Regions from separate parts of the Lysinibacillus sp. NPDC097195 genome, predicted to be linked through region 1. Evidence: riboswitches for the same ligand, from Rfam matches in the RefSeq annotation. Region 1 holds a riboswitch; the other holds the start of a gene.

What was found. Region 1 has a riboswitch for cobalamin ahead of ACIQXI_RS15635 (ABC transporter substrate-binding protein). Riboswitches for the same ligand answer to the same signal wherever they lie in the genome.
Region 2: another riboswitch for cobalamin. It lies ahead of ACIQXI_RS05275 (ABC transporter substrate-binding protein); the one in region 1 lies ahead of ACIQXI_RS15635 (ABC transporter substrate-binding protein).

Annotation. Positions count from the first base shown of each region.
Region 1 covers NZ_JBIWDP010000003.1:67,439-72,978, reverse strand. Annotated here, with positions in the region: gene argS (arginine--tRNA ligase) at 1-1,466, shown strand, start outside; cobalamin riboswitch at 1,623-1,807, shown strand; gene ACIQXI_RS15635 (ABC transporter substrate-binding protein) at 1,995-2,963, shown strand; gene ACIQXI_RS15630 (FecCD family ABC transporter permease) at 2,984-3,961, shown strand; gene ACIQXI_RS15625 (adenosylcobinamide amidohydrolase) at 3,958-5,418, shown strand; gene ACIQXI_RS15620 (cob(I)yrinic acid a,c-diamide adenosyltransferase) at 5,429-5,540, shown strand, end outside.
Region 2 covers NZ_JBIWDP010000001.1:1,015,757-1,021,296, forward strand. Annotated here, with positions in the region: gene ACIQXI_RS05265 (hypothetical protein) at 1-96, opposite strand, end outside; gene ACIQXI_RS05270 (GTP-binding protein) at 128-2,065, opposite strand; cobalamin riboswitch at 2,247-2,431, shown strand; gene ACIQXI_RS05275 (ABC transporter substrate-binding protein) at 2,624-3,619, shown strand; gene ACIQXI_RS05280 (precorrin-3B methylase) at 3,668-4,339, shown strand; gene ACIQXI_RS05285 (hypothetical protein) at 4,427-4,675, shown strand; gene ACIQXI_RS05290 (MBL fold metallo-hydrolase) at 4,845-5,540, shown strand, end outside.

The DNA of each region.
Region 1 (5,540 bases):
CCATTTTAGAAAATCTTGAAACGGCTGGTACGGATATCGAAAAAATCGACATCGCAGGTCCTGGTTTTATGAATATTACGGTTCGTAAAGATTTCTTAACAGGTGTTGTAACAGCTGTCCTTGAACAAGGTGCTGATTATGGTCGATCAAACGCTGGAGCTGGTGAAAAAGTGCAAGTTGAATTTGTATCAGCAAATCCAACTGGCGACCTTCACTTAGGTCATGCACGTGGAGCATCTGTAGGGGATTCATTGTGTAATGTTTTAGATATGGCAGGGTATGCTGTATCTCGTGAGTACTACATTAACGATGCAGGAAATCAAATTAATAACTTAGCATACTCACTTGAAGCACGCTATAAACAAGCATTAGGTCTTGCTGCTGATATGCCAGAGGATGGCTACCATGGTCAAGATATTATTGACATTGCTGGTAAATTAGCGAGCGAGCATGGTGATTCAATTTTATCTAAAGCGGATGAAGAACGTTTTGCATTTTTCCGTCAACATGGTCTTGCATTAGAATTAGATAAATTGAAAACAGATTTAGCAAACTTCCGCGTGAATTTTAATGTATGGTATTCTGAAACATCATTATATGAAAACGGCAAAATTGAAGTTGCATTAGATAAATTAAAAGCGAATGGTCATGTTTTTGAAGAAGATGGCGCTACATGGTTCCGTTCAACAACTTTCGGTGACGATAAAGACCGCGTATTAATTAAAAATGATGGCTCTTTCACATATTTAACACCTGATATTGCATACCATGAGGACAAAATTGTTCGTGGCTTTGATAAATTAATTAATATTTGGGGAGCTGACCACCACGGCTATATTCCACGTATGAAAGCGGCTATTCAAGCACTTGGCTATGACCGTGACACACTGGAAGTGGAAGTTATTCAAATGGTGCAACTATATAAAAACGGTGAGAAATTTAAAATGTCGAAACGTACAGGCAATGCCGTAACAATGCGTGAGCTTGTTGAAGAAGTTGGCCTAGATGCAGTACGTTACTTCTTTGTGAAAACAGCGGGTGACTCTCATATGGACTTTGATCTTGACCTTGCTGTATCGCAATCAAACGAAAACCCAGTGTACTATGCACAATATGCACATGCTCGTATTTCTTCAATTTTACGTTCTGCAACTGAACAAGGTTTTGCTGCTTCAACAGCGAACTTAAGTCTGTTAAGTGCTGAAAAAGAAATTGACCTATTGAAAAAAATTGGTGATTTCCCGAAAGTAGTGGCGGATGCAGCGAAATTCCGTACACCGCACCGTATCGCGAATTACATTCAAGAAACAGCAGCTGCATTCCACAGCTTCTATAATGCTGAAAAAGTGTTAGATGCATCAAATAAAGAGTTAACAGAAGCTCGTTTAGCTCTAATTACGGCTGTTCGTACAACAATTGCCAATGCACTACGTCTAATCGGCGTATCTGCACCGGAAAAAATGTAATAACAACTATAATGCCCCGACACAAATGCGTGTCGGGGATTTTTATGCTAGAGGGTACTACATAATTGTTTGAGTGCCAGGCACTACGCTGTCAATTTTCAGAATTGTTTGAGTGCCAGGCACTCTGCATAGGCTCTTTTTTCATGTATAATAAAATCAACTGAATAGTATAAAGGTTCTTTACGACAGTAAAGTGAAAAGGGAAATCGGTGTAATTCCGGTGCGGTCCCGCCACTGTAAGTGTTAGTTTTTTCAATTTGTGCCACTGAAATTTTTTTGGGAAGGCATGAAAAAGCATTTGGAGCACGAGCCAGGAGACCTGCCTTTATAGAACATTACATTGCAGCCTACGAGGATAGGATGGTGGTTTTTTTGTGCAAGCACCGCCTCTCGTTAAGCTGACGAGGGGTTTTTATGTTTTGGTAGGTTTTGTCGTTAAACAGTGTACATAGGTGATCTGTCGGATGATGAGTGACTTCATCAAGAAATGACTAAAGTTGAACAGTGCACGTATAAAGGAGGTTTACAATGAAAAAGTATTGGAAAATAGGTTTATCAGCATTTTTGGCACTGGGCTTACTTGCAGCATGTGGAGAACAATCGAAAAATGACCAAGAAGCTGCCTCACAAACGCAAGAGCAACAAGTAACAACACAACAAGAAGCAACGTTTCCATTGACAATAACAGATGCTACTGGCAAGGATATCGTACTAGAAGCACCACCTGAGCGAATGGTATCCCTTATTCCAAGTAACACAGAAATTTTATTTAGCCTTGGCTTAAATGATAAAATCGTTGGCGTTAATGATTACGATGATTATCCACCAGAGGTAGCCGACAAAGAAAAGGTCGGTAGTATGGACTTTAATATTGAACAAATTATTGCGTTACAACCAGATATCGTTTTTGCGCATGAATCAGGTATAGCTTCTTTAGAGGGAGCGATGGAGCAACTTGAAGCGGCGGGGGTAAAAGTATTCGTTGTAACAAATGCAAGTAATTTTAATGAAACCTATACGACGATGGAGCAATTAGGACGCGCCACTGGGAAGCTACCAGAAGCTCAAAAAATGATTGCGACTATGAAAGCTAAGGTGGAAGAAGTACAAGCGAAATTGCAAGACGTCAAGCCGAAAAAAGTATTTGTAGAAACATCAGACGAACCTGAAATTTACACCCCTGGTAAGGACACGTTTATGCAGGAGATGCTAGATATGATTCATGCTGAAAATATCGCAGCAGACACGGACGGCTGGTTCAAAATTGATGCAGAACAAATTATTACAAAAAATCCAGATGTTATCGTGGTTACATATAATTATGTGCCCGATATTTTAACGAAAATTCCTCAACGAGCAGGCTTTGAGACGATTACGGCAGTCAAAAATAGGGCCATTGTCCAAGTAGATGAAAATATGACAAGTCGACAAGGCCCGCGTTTAGCAGATGGACTTGAAGAATTAGCGAAAGCCATCTATCCTGAGGCTTTTGAGTGAATAAAACAGTTTTTGCCTATATGACAGCCATTACGCTACTTATTATTAGCATCTGGTGTGGCGTATCAATAGGCTCTGTTCATATTCCTTTAGAAGTAATTTGGAATAAGACAGCAGATGAAACAGCTGCCAATATTTTATGGAAAATTCGCTTGCCACGCGTATTGTTAGCAGGACTTGTCGGTGCTTCATTGGCAATTGCGGGTGCAGCATTCCAAGGATTATTAAAGAATCCTTTAGCAGATCCGTATACGCTAGGTGTTTCTTCAGGCGCTTCTGTTGGCGCTGTGGTGACATTGTTTTTCGGAATTTCGATTCCGGTTGTCGGTTTGTATGCATTACCGACGCTTAGTATGGTAGGGGCTGTACTTACTATGATTGCGGTCATGAGTTTTGCTCGCATAGTAGACCGTTCATTAAAAATGGAAACATTAATATTAACAGGGGTTATTTTTAGTTCCTTTTTAGGCTCGCTTATCTCATTAATGATTGCCTTATCAGGTGAGGAGCTTCGGCAAGTGATTGGCTGGTTATTAGGTTCAGTGTCGATGCGTGGCTGGCCGTATGTGCAAATGATTACCCCATTTGTAGTCATTGGCTCGGTTATTCTTTGGACACAAAGACGTGAGCTCAATGTACTGTTATATGGTGAGGAACGTGCGAAGCACTTAGGTGTTAATGTAAAGCGTAGTAAATATTTTATTTTAGTAGGGGGCTCCATGCTAACTGGGGCGGCAGTTGCGGTGTCCGGCACAATCGGCTTTGTCGGTTTAGTGGTGCCACATATGACCCGCATGATTTGGGGGTCAGATCATCGCCATCTATTACCGTTATCATTTTTAAATGGCGCAACATTGCTTATTATTTGCGATTTAGTGGCGCGTACAATTATTATCCCACGTGAACTACCGATAGGCGTTATTACTGCGTTTATTGGAGCACCCGTCTTTTCTTATATTTTCTATAAGCAACGTAGAAGCAAGGGGGTACGCGTATGATTATCGTTGAACACCTATCAGGTGGCTATGAGGACGTACCTATTGTTAAGGATGTTAGTTTTACGGTTGAAAAGGGAAAAATTCTTGGTATTCTAGGGCCGAATGGTAGTGGCAAATCAACGCTATTGAAAGTAATCAGCGGCATATTACCAGCAACAGCAGGTACCGTTTTAGTGGATGGCAAAAATATTAAAGCGTATAGTCCGCGTATGTTAGCTCAAAAAATGGCGGTATTGCCACAACTACATGCCAATGCCTTTTCAAATACTGTACGAGAGGCCGTATCACTCGGCCGTTACCCACATCAAACGGGCTTTTTTTCGCATTGGTCAGAGCGTGATGAGCAAGCGGTTCGATATGCGATGGAGCAAACAGGCATCACACGTTATGAGCATACTTCAATGGAATTTCTATCGGGCGGGGAGCAACAACGGGTTTTTGTTGCCCAAGCTTTGGCGCAAACAGCGGAAGTTTTATTGCTGGATGAGCCGACCAATCACTTAGATATTGCGCATCAGCGTCAAATTTTAGATATGGTGCGTAAAGAAGCGTTGGAATGTGGTTTAACTGTAATTATGGTGCTCCATGACATGAATCTAGCATCACTTTATTGCGATGAATTGTTATTAATGGACAAAGGCTGTGTGCGCGCTTTAGGTGCACCGCATAAAGTATTAATAGCCTCACAAATTGAGGAAGTATATCAGGCTAGAGTAACAACTTATGCTCATCCAGAAATACCTAAACCTCAAATTACGATGATGCCAGCAGCAAGTGACTATCAGCAACGCGCTATCGTAGAAAAGGAAGATTTTACGATAACGACGGATTATATCCAACTAAAATCAAATGTCCCTTTAAAAACAGTGTCATCAGCTGTCCACAATCCTGGAATAGGTTGGTATGATTGCTTTTTAAACCGCTCTGTAGCAGGTGATTATGTCGTGAGTGATGTGCAACAAGAAGTTATGGACTTTTTACAAAGAGAGCATTTTTCACCGACAAGCACAGTTGTAATGTTAACCGCTGTGCCGACACAACTTTATGCTCTGAATAAATATACCGCTTCTTTTGGTAGTGTAATCGTTGTAGTAACGGCCGGTGTTGGCAATGCAGTAGACGTTTCTCGTACACATGAGAGACAGGACACCCCATATATTGGTACTATCAATACATGGGTCATTATCAATGGTTGCTTATCGGAAGAGGCATTTTTTCAAGCCTTAATGACTGCCAATGAAGCAAAAACAAAGGCATTACAATCAGAAAACATTCGAGATCCGCTGAGTGATACGATTGCTACGGGTACTGCGACAGATAGTTTACTGATTGCTGCCACACAAAAGGGCGAGGAAATGCGCTATGGTGGGCCGATTACAGATATCGGTAAGGTCATTGGTAAAGGTGTGTATGAAACAACAGTGCAGGCCATACACAATTATAAAAATAAAGCATAGGAGTGAAATAATGAAACTTTACACAAAAACGGGCGATACAGGGAAAACGAGCTTAATTGGTGGGCGTGTCGACAAAGATAGTCTACGTGTGGAAACATACGGGGCAATCGATGAATTAAATT
Region 2 (5,540 bases), on a different contig from region 1:
CCAACTATCTTTTTCAAAGTCTAAATCATAGCACTCGACATTTGCATTGTGCCACATATTCCGAAAATAACGCTTTTTCCCACGAAACTTTTTCAAGCCATTGTTCCTCCTACTTATCTATCACTGCTTACAAGCAATGCATCGCAGCCTTCGCTTCATTCCAAGGAACGGAGTAACCCTTTCCTTTTGCACAAAAAATACTTGAGGATGTATAGTCAGGATCTGCTTGTTTATTGTATTGCATTTGTGAGATTACTTCATCACTATTATGGCATATATTATAGCCATCAAATTGCAATGATAATGAGCCTTTGCCATTTGTATAAGCGGCAAAGGTAGTACTATAATGCATAAATGTTGAAACAGGTACACGACCAGTTAACATTACTTGATCCTCGGTTAAAATTGGCGCATCAAAAGTGCCGTTAGCTTGCTGGATATCGTTCATCATACGACCGATATAATCATTTGATGCTTTCATTTTGAAGCGGTAATAAGGCTCTAGCAATATATTTTCAGCTTGTTCTAGCCCTTGGCGCAATGCACGGAAAGTGGCTTCGCGAAAATCGCCTCCCTCCGTATGCTTAATATGCGCACGTCCTGTCAAAAGAGTAAAGCATACATCCGTAACGGGGGAGCCTGTTAAAAGACCATGATGGTCACGCTCAAATAGATGTTTTTCAATTAGGCGTTGGTTGCCAACTGATAAATCATCCGCATGACATGCATTGACAAATGTATTGCCTGTACCACGGCTATTGGGTTCCATTAATAAATGGACTTCGGCATAATGCTTTAATGGTTCAAAATGACCATAGCCTGTTACGGTCGAAGCAATTGTTTCCATATATAATATTTTAGGTTCACCAAAAGTAAGGGCAAAAGAAAAGCGATTTTTTAAAACTTCAGTTAATACTTCAAGTTGAATAACACCCATGATATGGACATGGATTTCTTGGAATCTTTCATGCCAAACAACGCGTAAGGAAGGCTCCTCTGCCTCAAGTAAACGGAATACTTGTAAAACTTCTTTTATATGCTGTTGTCCTTCATATTGTACTTTAGCTTGTAACGTAGGCACCAGCTCATACGGTTGAGAGGGTTGTGTAGCACCTAAAATATCGCCGATTTTTGCTAGACTTAGCCCTTTGACGGCAAATATTTCTCCCGCCTGAACTTTTTGTGTTGTTTCAAAACGGTGCCCATTATATAAACGAATTTCTGTTATTTTTTCTGTCACATCACCAAATGTGAAGTCTTGGCGAGTATGTAATGTTCCTTGCAAAGCTTTGATAAAAGTTAAGCGCTGTGTACCATCATGACGAATTTTAAAAACCTCACCTTGAAATGTTGCTTGTTTGTCAAAATGCACTTCTGTAAGAAGAGGAAGCTGTGAAAGAAACTCTTTTATTCCAACATCTTTTAATGCTGCACCAATAAAACATGGAAACGCTTGCTCTTGTTGTATCATCTTTTGCAACTTTGATAAGCACATTTGGCCGTCGATCGTTTCTGTTAAAAAGGCATCAAGAAGTTGTTCATCACGTTCGGCTAACCACTCTGCAATATGCCCATGAACTGAATCATTCGTAAGTGGAGCTTCTATTAGGAGAATATCGCTCGAACATTCTTTATGCAGTTGCTTCATAACAGCATCCACATCTGCACCTTCACGATCCATTTTATTAATAAAGAAAAACGTTGGGACGTGGTATTGGCGCAATAATTGCCAAACCGTTTCAGTATGGCCTTGTACACCCTCAACAGCACTGACGATAATAATGGCGTAGTCCATCACACGAATTGCCCGCTCCATCTCTGGTGAAAAATCGACGTGCCCAGGTGTATCAATTATTGTATATGTATCGTTGCCAATTTGCATCCGGCCTTGTTCAGCAAAGATCGTAATGCCGCGCGCTTGTTCAATCGCATGATTATCTAAAAAAGTATCTTGATGATCCACTCTTCCTCGTGTTTGAATACTATTAGTATGGAATAATAATTGCTCACAAAAGGTAGTCTTGCCTGCATCGACATGTGCGAGTACACCAATCGTTTTATACATAAAATAATCCTCATTTCTATTTTTCCTATAGACTTATTGTAACAGAAAGTAGGTAAAAACATTTCATGTCAAATAGTTGTTGTTTATGTTTAGATAGTGGTGGAAAATTCATAATTATTCATTTTAGATTTTATTTTGTCATTGAAAACAAAAATAACTTCTGCTAGGCTAATTTTAGAACTGCATACTTCTATATATTGGTGCAAATGGTTTTGCCATTTGCTTAAAAGGGAAATCGGTGTGAATCCGATGCTGTCCCGCAACTGTAAATGGGGAGTTTATACAATTGTCACTGTAGTGGAACTATGGGAAGACGTATAAATGTTGAACCTAAGCCAGGATACCTGCCAATATATTATATTTACTAACAACCACGAGGATGGGGATAGTGATTGGTTTTATAACCATTGTTTTTCACTATGCCGCCCTCTTGGAAACAAGGGGGTTTTTTCCGTTCTTTGTGCGAGGAGCTAGTCAAGCAAAAAACGTAAACTTAGTAGCACAGAAGTCTATTGATTTCTATCTATACAAATGAATTTAATTTAAAGGAGAACAAACATGATCAAAAGGAATGGCAAGTGGCTAGTTGTTGCAATGGCTTTATTATGTATTTTAGTGGCGTGTAGTGCGAAAGATGACGCACAGAATGCATCACAAAAAGAAAACATCGAACCAGCACAAACAGCATCAACTGAAGTAACGATTGAGAATAACGATACGACACAAGTGTATGCAGAAGCACCAAAAAAGGCGATAAGCTTAAATCAGCATGTCACAGAAATCATGTTGGCATTAGGCTTAGAGGATTCAATGGTCGGCACTGCTTATTTGGATGATCAAATTTACGAACCACTACAGGCAGCATACGATAAAGTACCAGTACTAGCTGAACAGTATCCAACAAAGGAACAAATAATTGATAGTGAAGCCGATTTTTTATACGCAGGCTGGAAAAGTGGCTTTAGTGAAAAAGGGGTGGGTACACCTGAAGAGCTTGAAGCACTTGGAATTCACACCTATTTACATACATCTTCAAGTATTACGAAACCAACGTTAGATGATATTTTTACGGATATTCGGAATATCGCAAAAATCTTCCGTGTGGATGAACGTGGGGAAGCATTGATTCAGCAGATGACAGCAGATGTCGATGCAGTCCGGGCAAAATTACCCCAAAGTGAACAAAATTTACGCGTCCTTGTCTATGACAGTGGCGATAAGGAAGTCTTTACAGCAGCACAAAATTTTATGAATGAACTTGTCACTGTGGCGGGTGGTACAAATATTTTTGGCGATATAGAATCAGGCTGGACTACGGTTTCAAAAGAAGCAACTGTTGAACGTAATCCTGAGGTCATTGTTGTGATTGATTATGGTTCACAAACAGCAGAAGATAAAATTCATTTCCTAAAAAATGATCCAGCATTAAAAGAAACAACTGCTGTGAAAAACGAACGCTTTGTTATTTTACCATTGTCAGCTGCGTCGGAAGGAGTTCGGGCTGCAGAGGCAATTGAAATATTAGCTAAAGGATTTTATCCTGAAAACTTTTAATAAACGAGCTAGCGAAATGCTAGCTCTTTTCCATAAGGAGCGTAGACAATGAATGCATTTCGTTCAAATATACCAGATTGTACATTTGAAAAACTCAATATGGATGGCGATTATACACGACTTGCCATAAGTCCAGGCATTATTAATAAACATTATACAGCGGCTCAACTTCAAAAGATTGCGGAGGTTATAGGCGACAATGGAGCAATGAAATATTCGGCATCCTATAGCATGTTGCTGTCCGTCCCTACACAAACGGTTCAGCACGTGATGTCGGAACTTGAAGAAGCGGGGTTATATATTGCCGAAGCAGGTTCTGTTGTTGCGATGAAAGCTTGTGATTTTTGTGATGGTGATAAAATGGAAGCAGCCAGCATAACAGAACAGTTATATCATCATTTCAAGGGACAAACTGTGCCATCAAGATTACGATTAAATATAAATGGTTGCGCATCTGCTTGCTACAATGCCGTCTATGATGATATAGGTCTTGTCTATCAACAGGATAGCTTTGATGTTTACTTAGGCGCTGTGCCAATGGGCGCTCAAGCTAAGCCAGGTATACTGTTTGCCAAAAGGATTTCAGTACAAAAAATTGAGGGTTTTCTTCAGCATATTATTACGCTCTATCAAAATCATGCACGTCCTAATGAACCTTTCCATAAATTTTATCGTAGAACAAAGTCGGCAGATTATTGGGAAACGATTAATGATAGGTAAACTTATATTTAGTGTTAGTTTGGCATTAGCCAATCTAACACTTTTTTTATTGGACATATATACCGGAAGCTTAGGCGAATAAAAAATATGTCATGGGCTCACGCTAAGCTGATTACATTTAAAGGGGATGAGGAAATGTTTAATCGTTTATCAGCACATAATGGTGTGTTTCGGTTGCCGCCAATTCAGCGCAAAAATAATAAAGAGTTAGATGTTGCGATTGCAGACCTCGAAGCAAGAGGATTTCGTTTAGTAAAACGTGGAATTCAAAAAGGTTTAAAACAAACGCCTTCTTACAATAAAGTCTGGGCGATAATGGAAAAGCTGATGACTTAACATTTTTCAGAAATGCAAAAAAGCTGCTTCGATTTCTCTCTGCAGCTCCATAAGTAGTGAAGCACTACGAAAATTTATTTTGGCTCTTTACTGTCTTTTTATACTTGTAATTTAACTGCTTCGAAGAGAAGATAAGTTTTGTTAAAAATTAGGAAAGAGGGCTTTTGCTTTGGAAAATAAATTAAACTACGGTGAAGATTACAAATATATTCCTGCAACTTCTGTGAGAAGTGGTGTTGGTATAGAAGTATTAGATGATCTCTACCAGTATACGGTTCAAATTGTCAATATAGTGCTATATGGTCGTCCACGTACACAGGATTTTGTGTTAATTGATGCTGGCATGCCAAAAAGTGCTGAGAACATTCTAGAAGTAGTTGAAAAACGCTTTGGTTCTAATTCTAAACCGAAGGCAATCATTTTAACTCACGGTCATTTTGATCATGTAGGGGGTATTATCGAATTAATAAAGCATTGGAATGTCCCTGTTTATGCACATAGTTTAGAACTACCGTATTTAACAGGAAAAGAGCATTATCCTGAACCCAATCCCGCTGTAAGCGCTGGGTTGATAGCCAAGATGTCCCCTTTTTTTCCACATGAAGCGATTAACTTAGGTGAAAATATTAATGAAATGCCAGCCGATGGTAGTGTTCCCTATATGCCTGGATTTCGCTGGATTCATACACCTGGTCATACACCTGGCCATATTTCTTTATTTAGAGAGGAAGACGGTACATTAATTGTTGGGGATGCTTTTGTTACAGTAAAACAAGAGTCACTTTATAAAGTATTAACCCAGCAAAAAGAGATAAGTGGTCCACCCCAATATTTTACGACCGATTGGTCAGCTGCCAAAGAATCT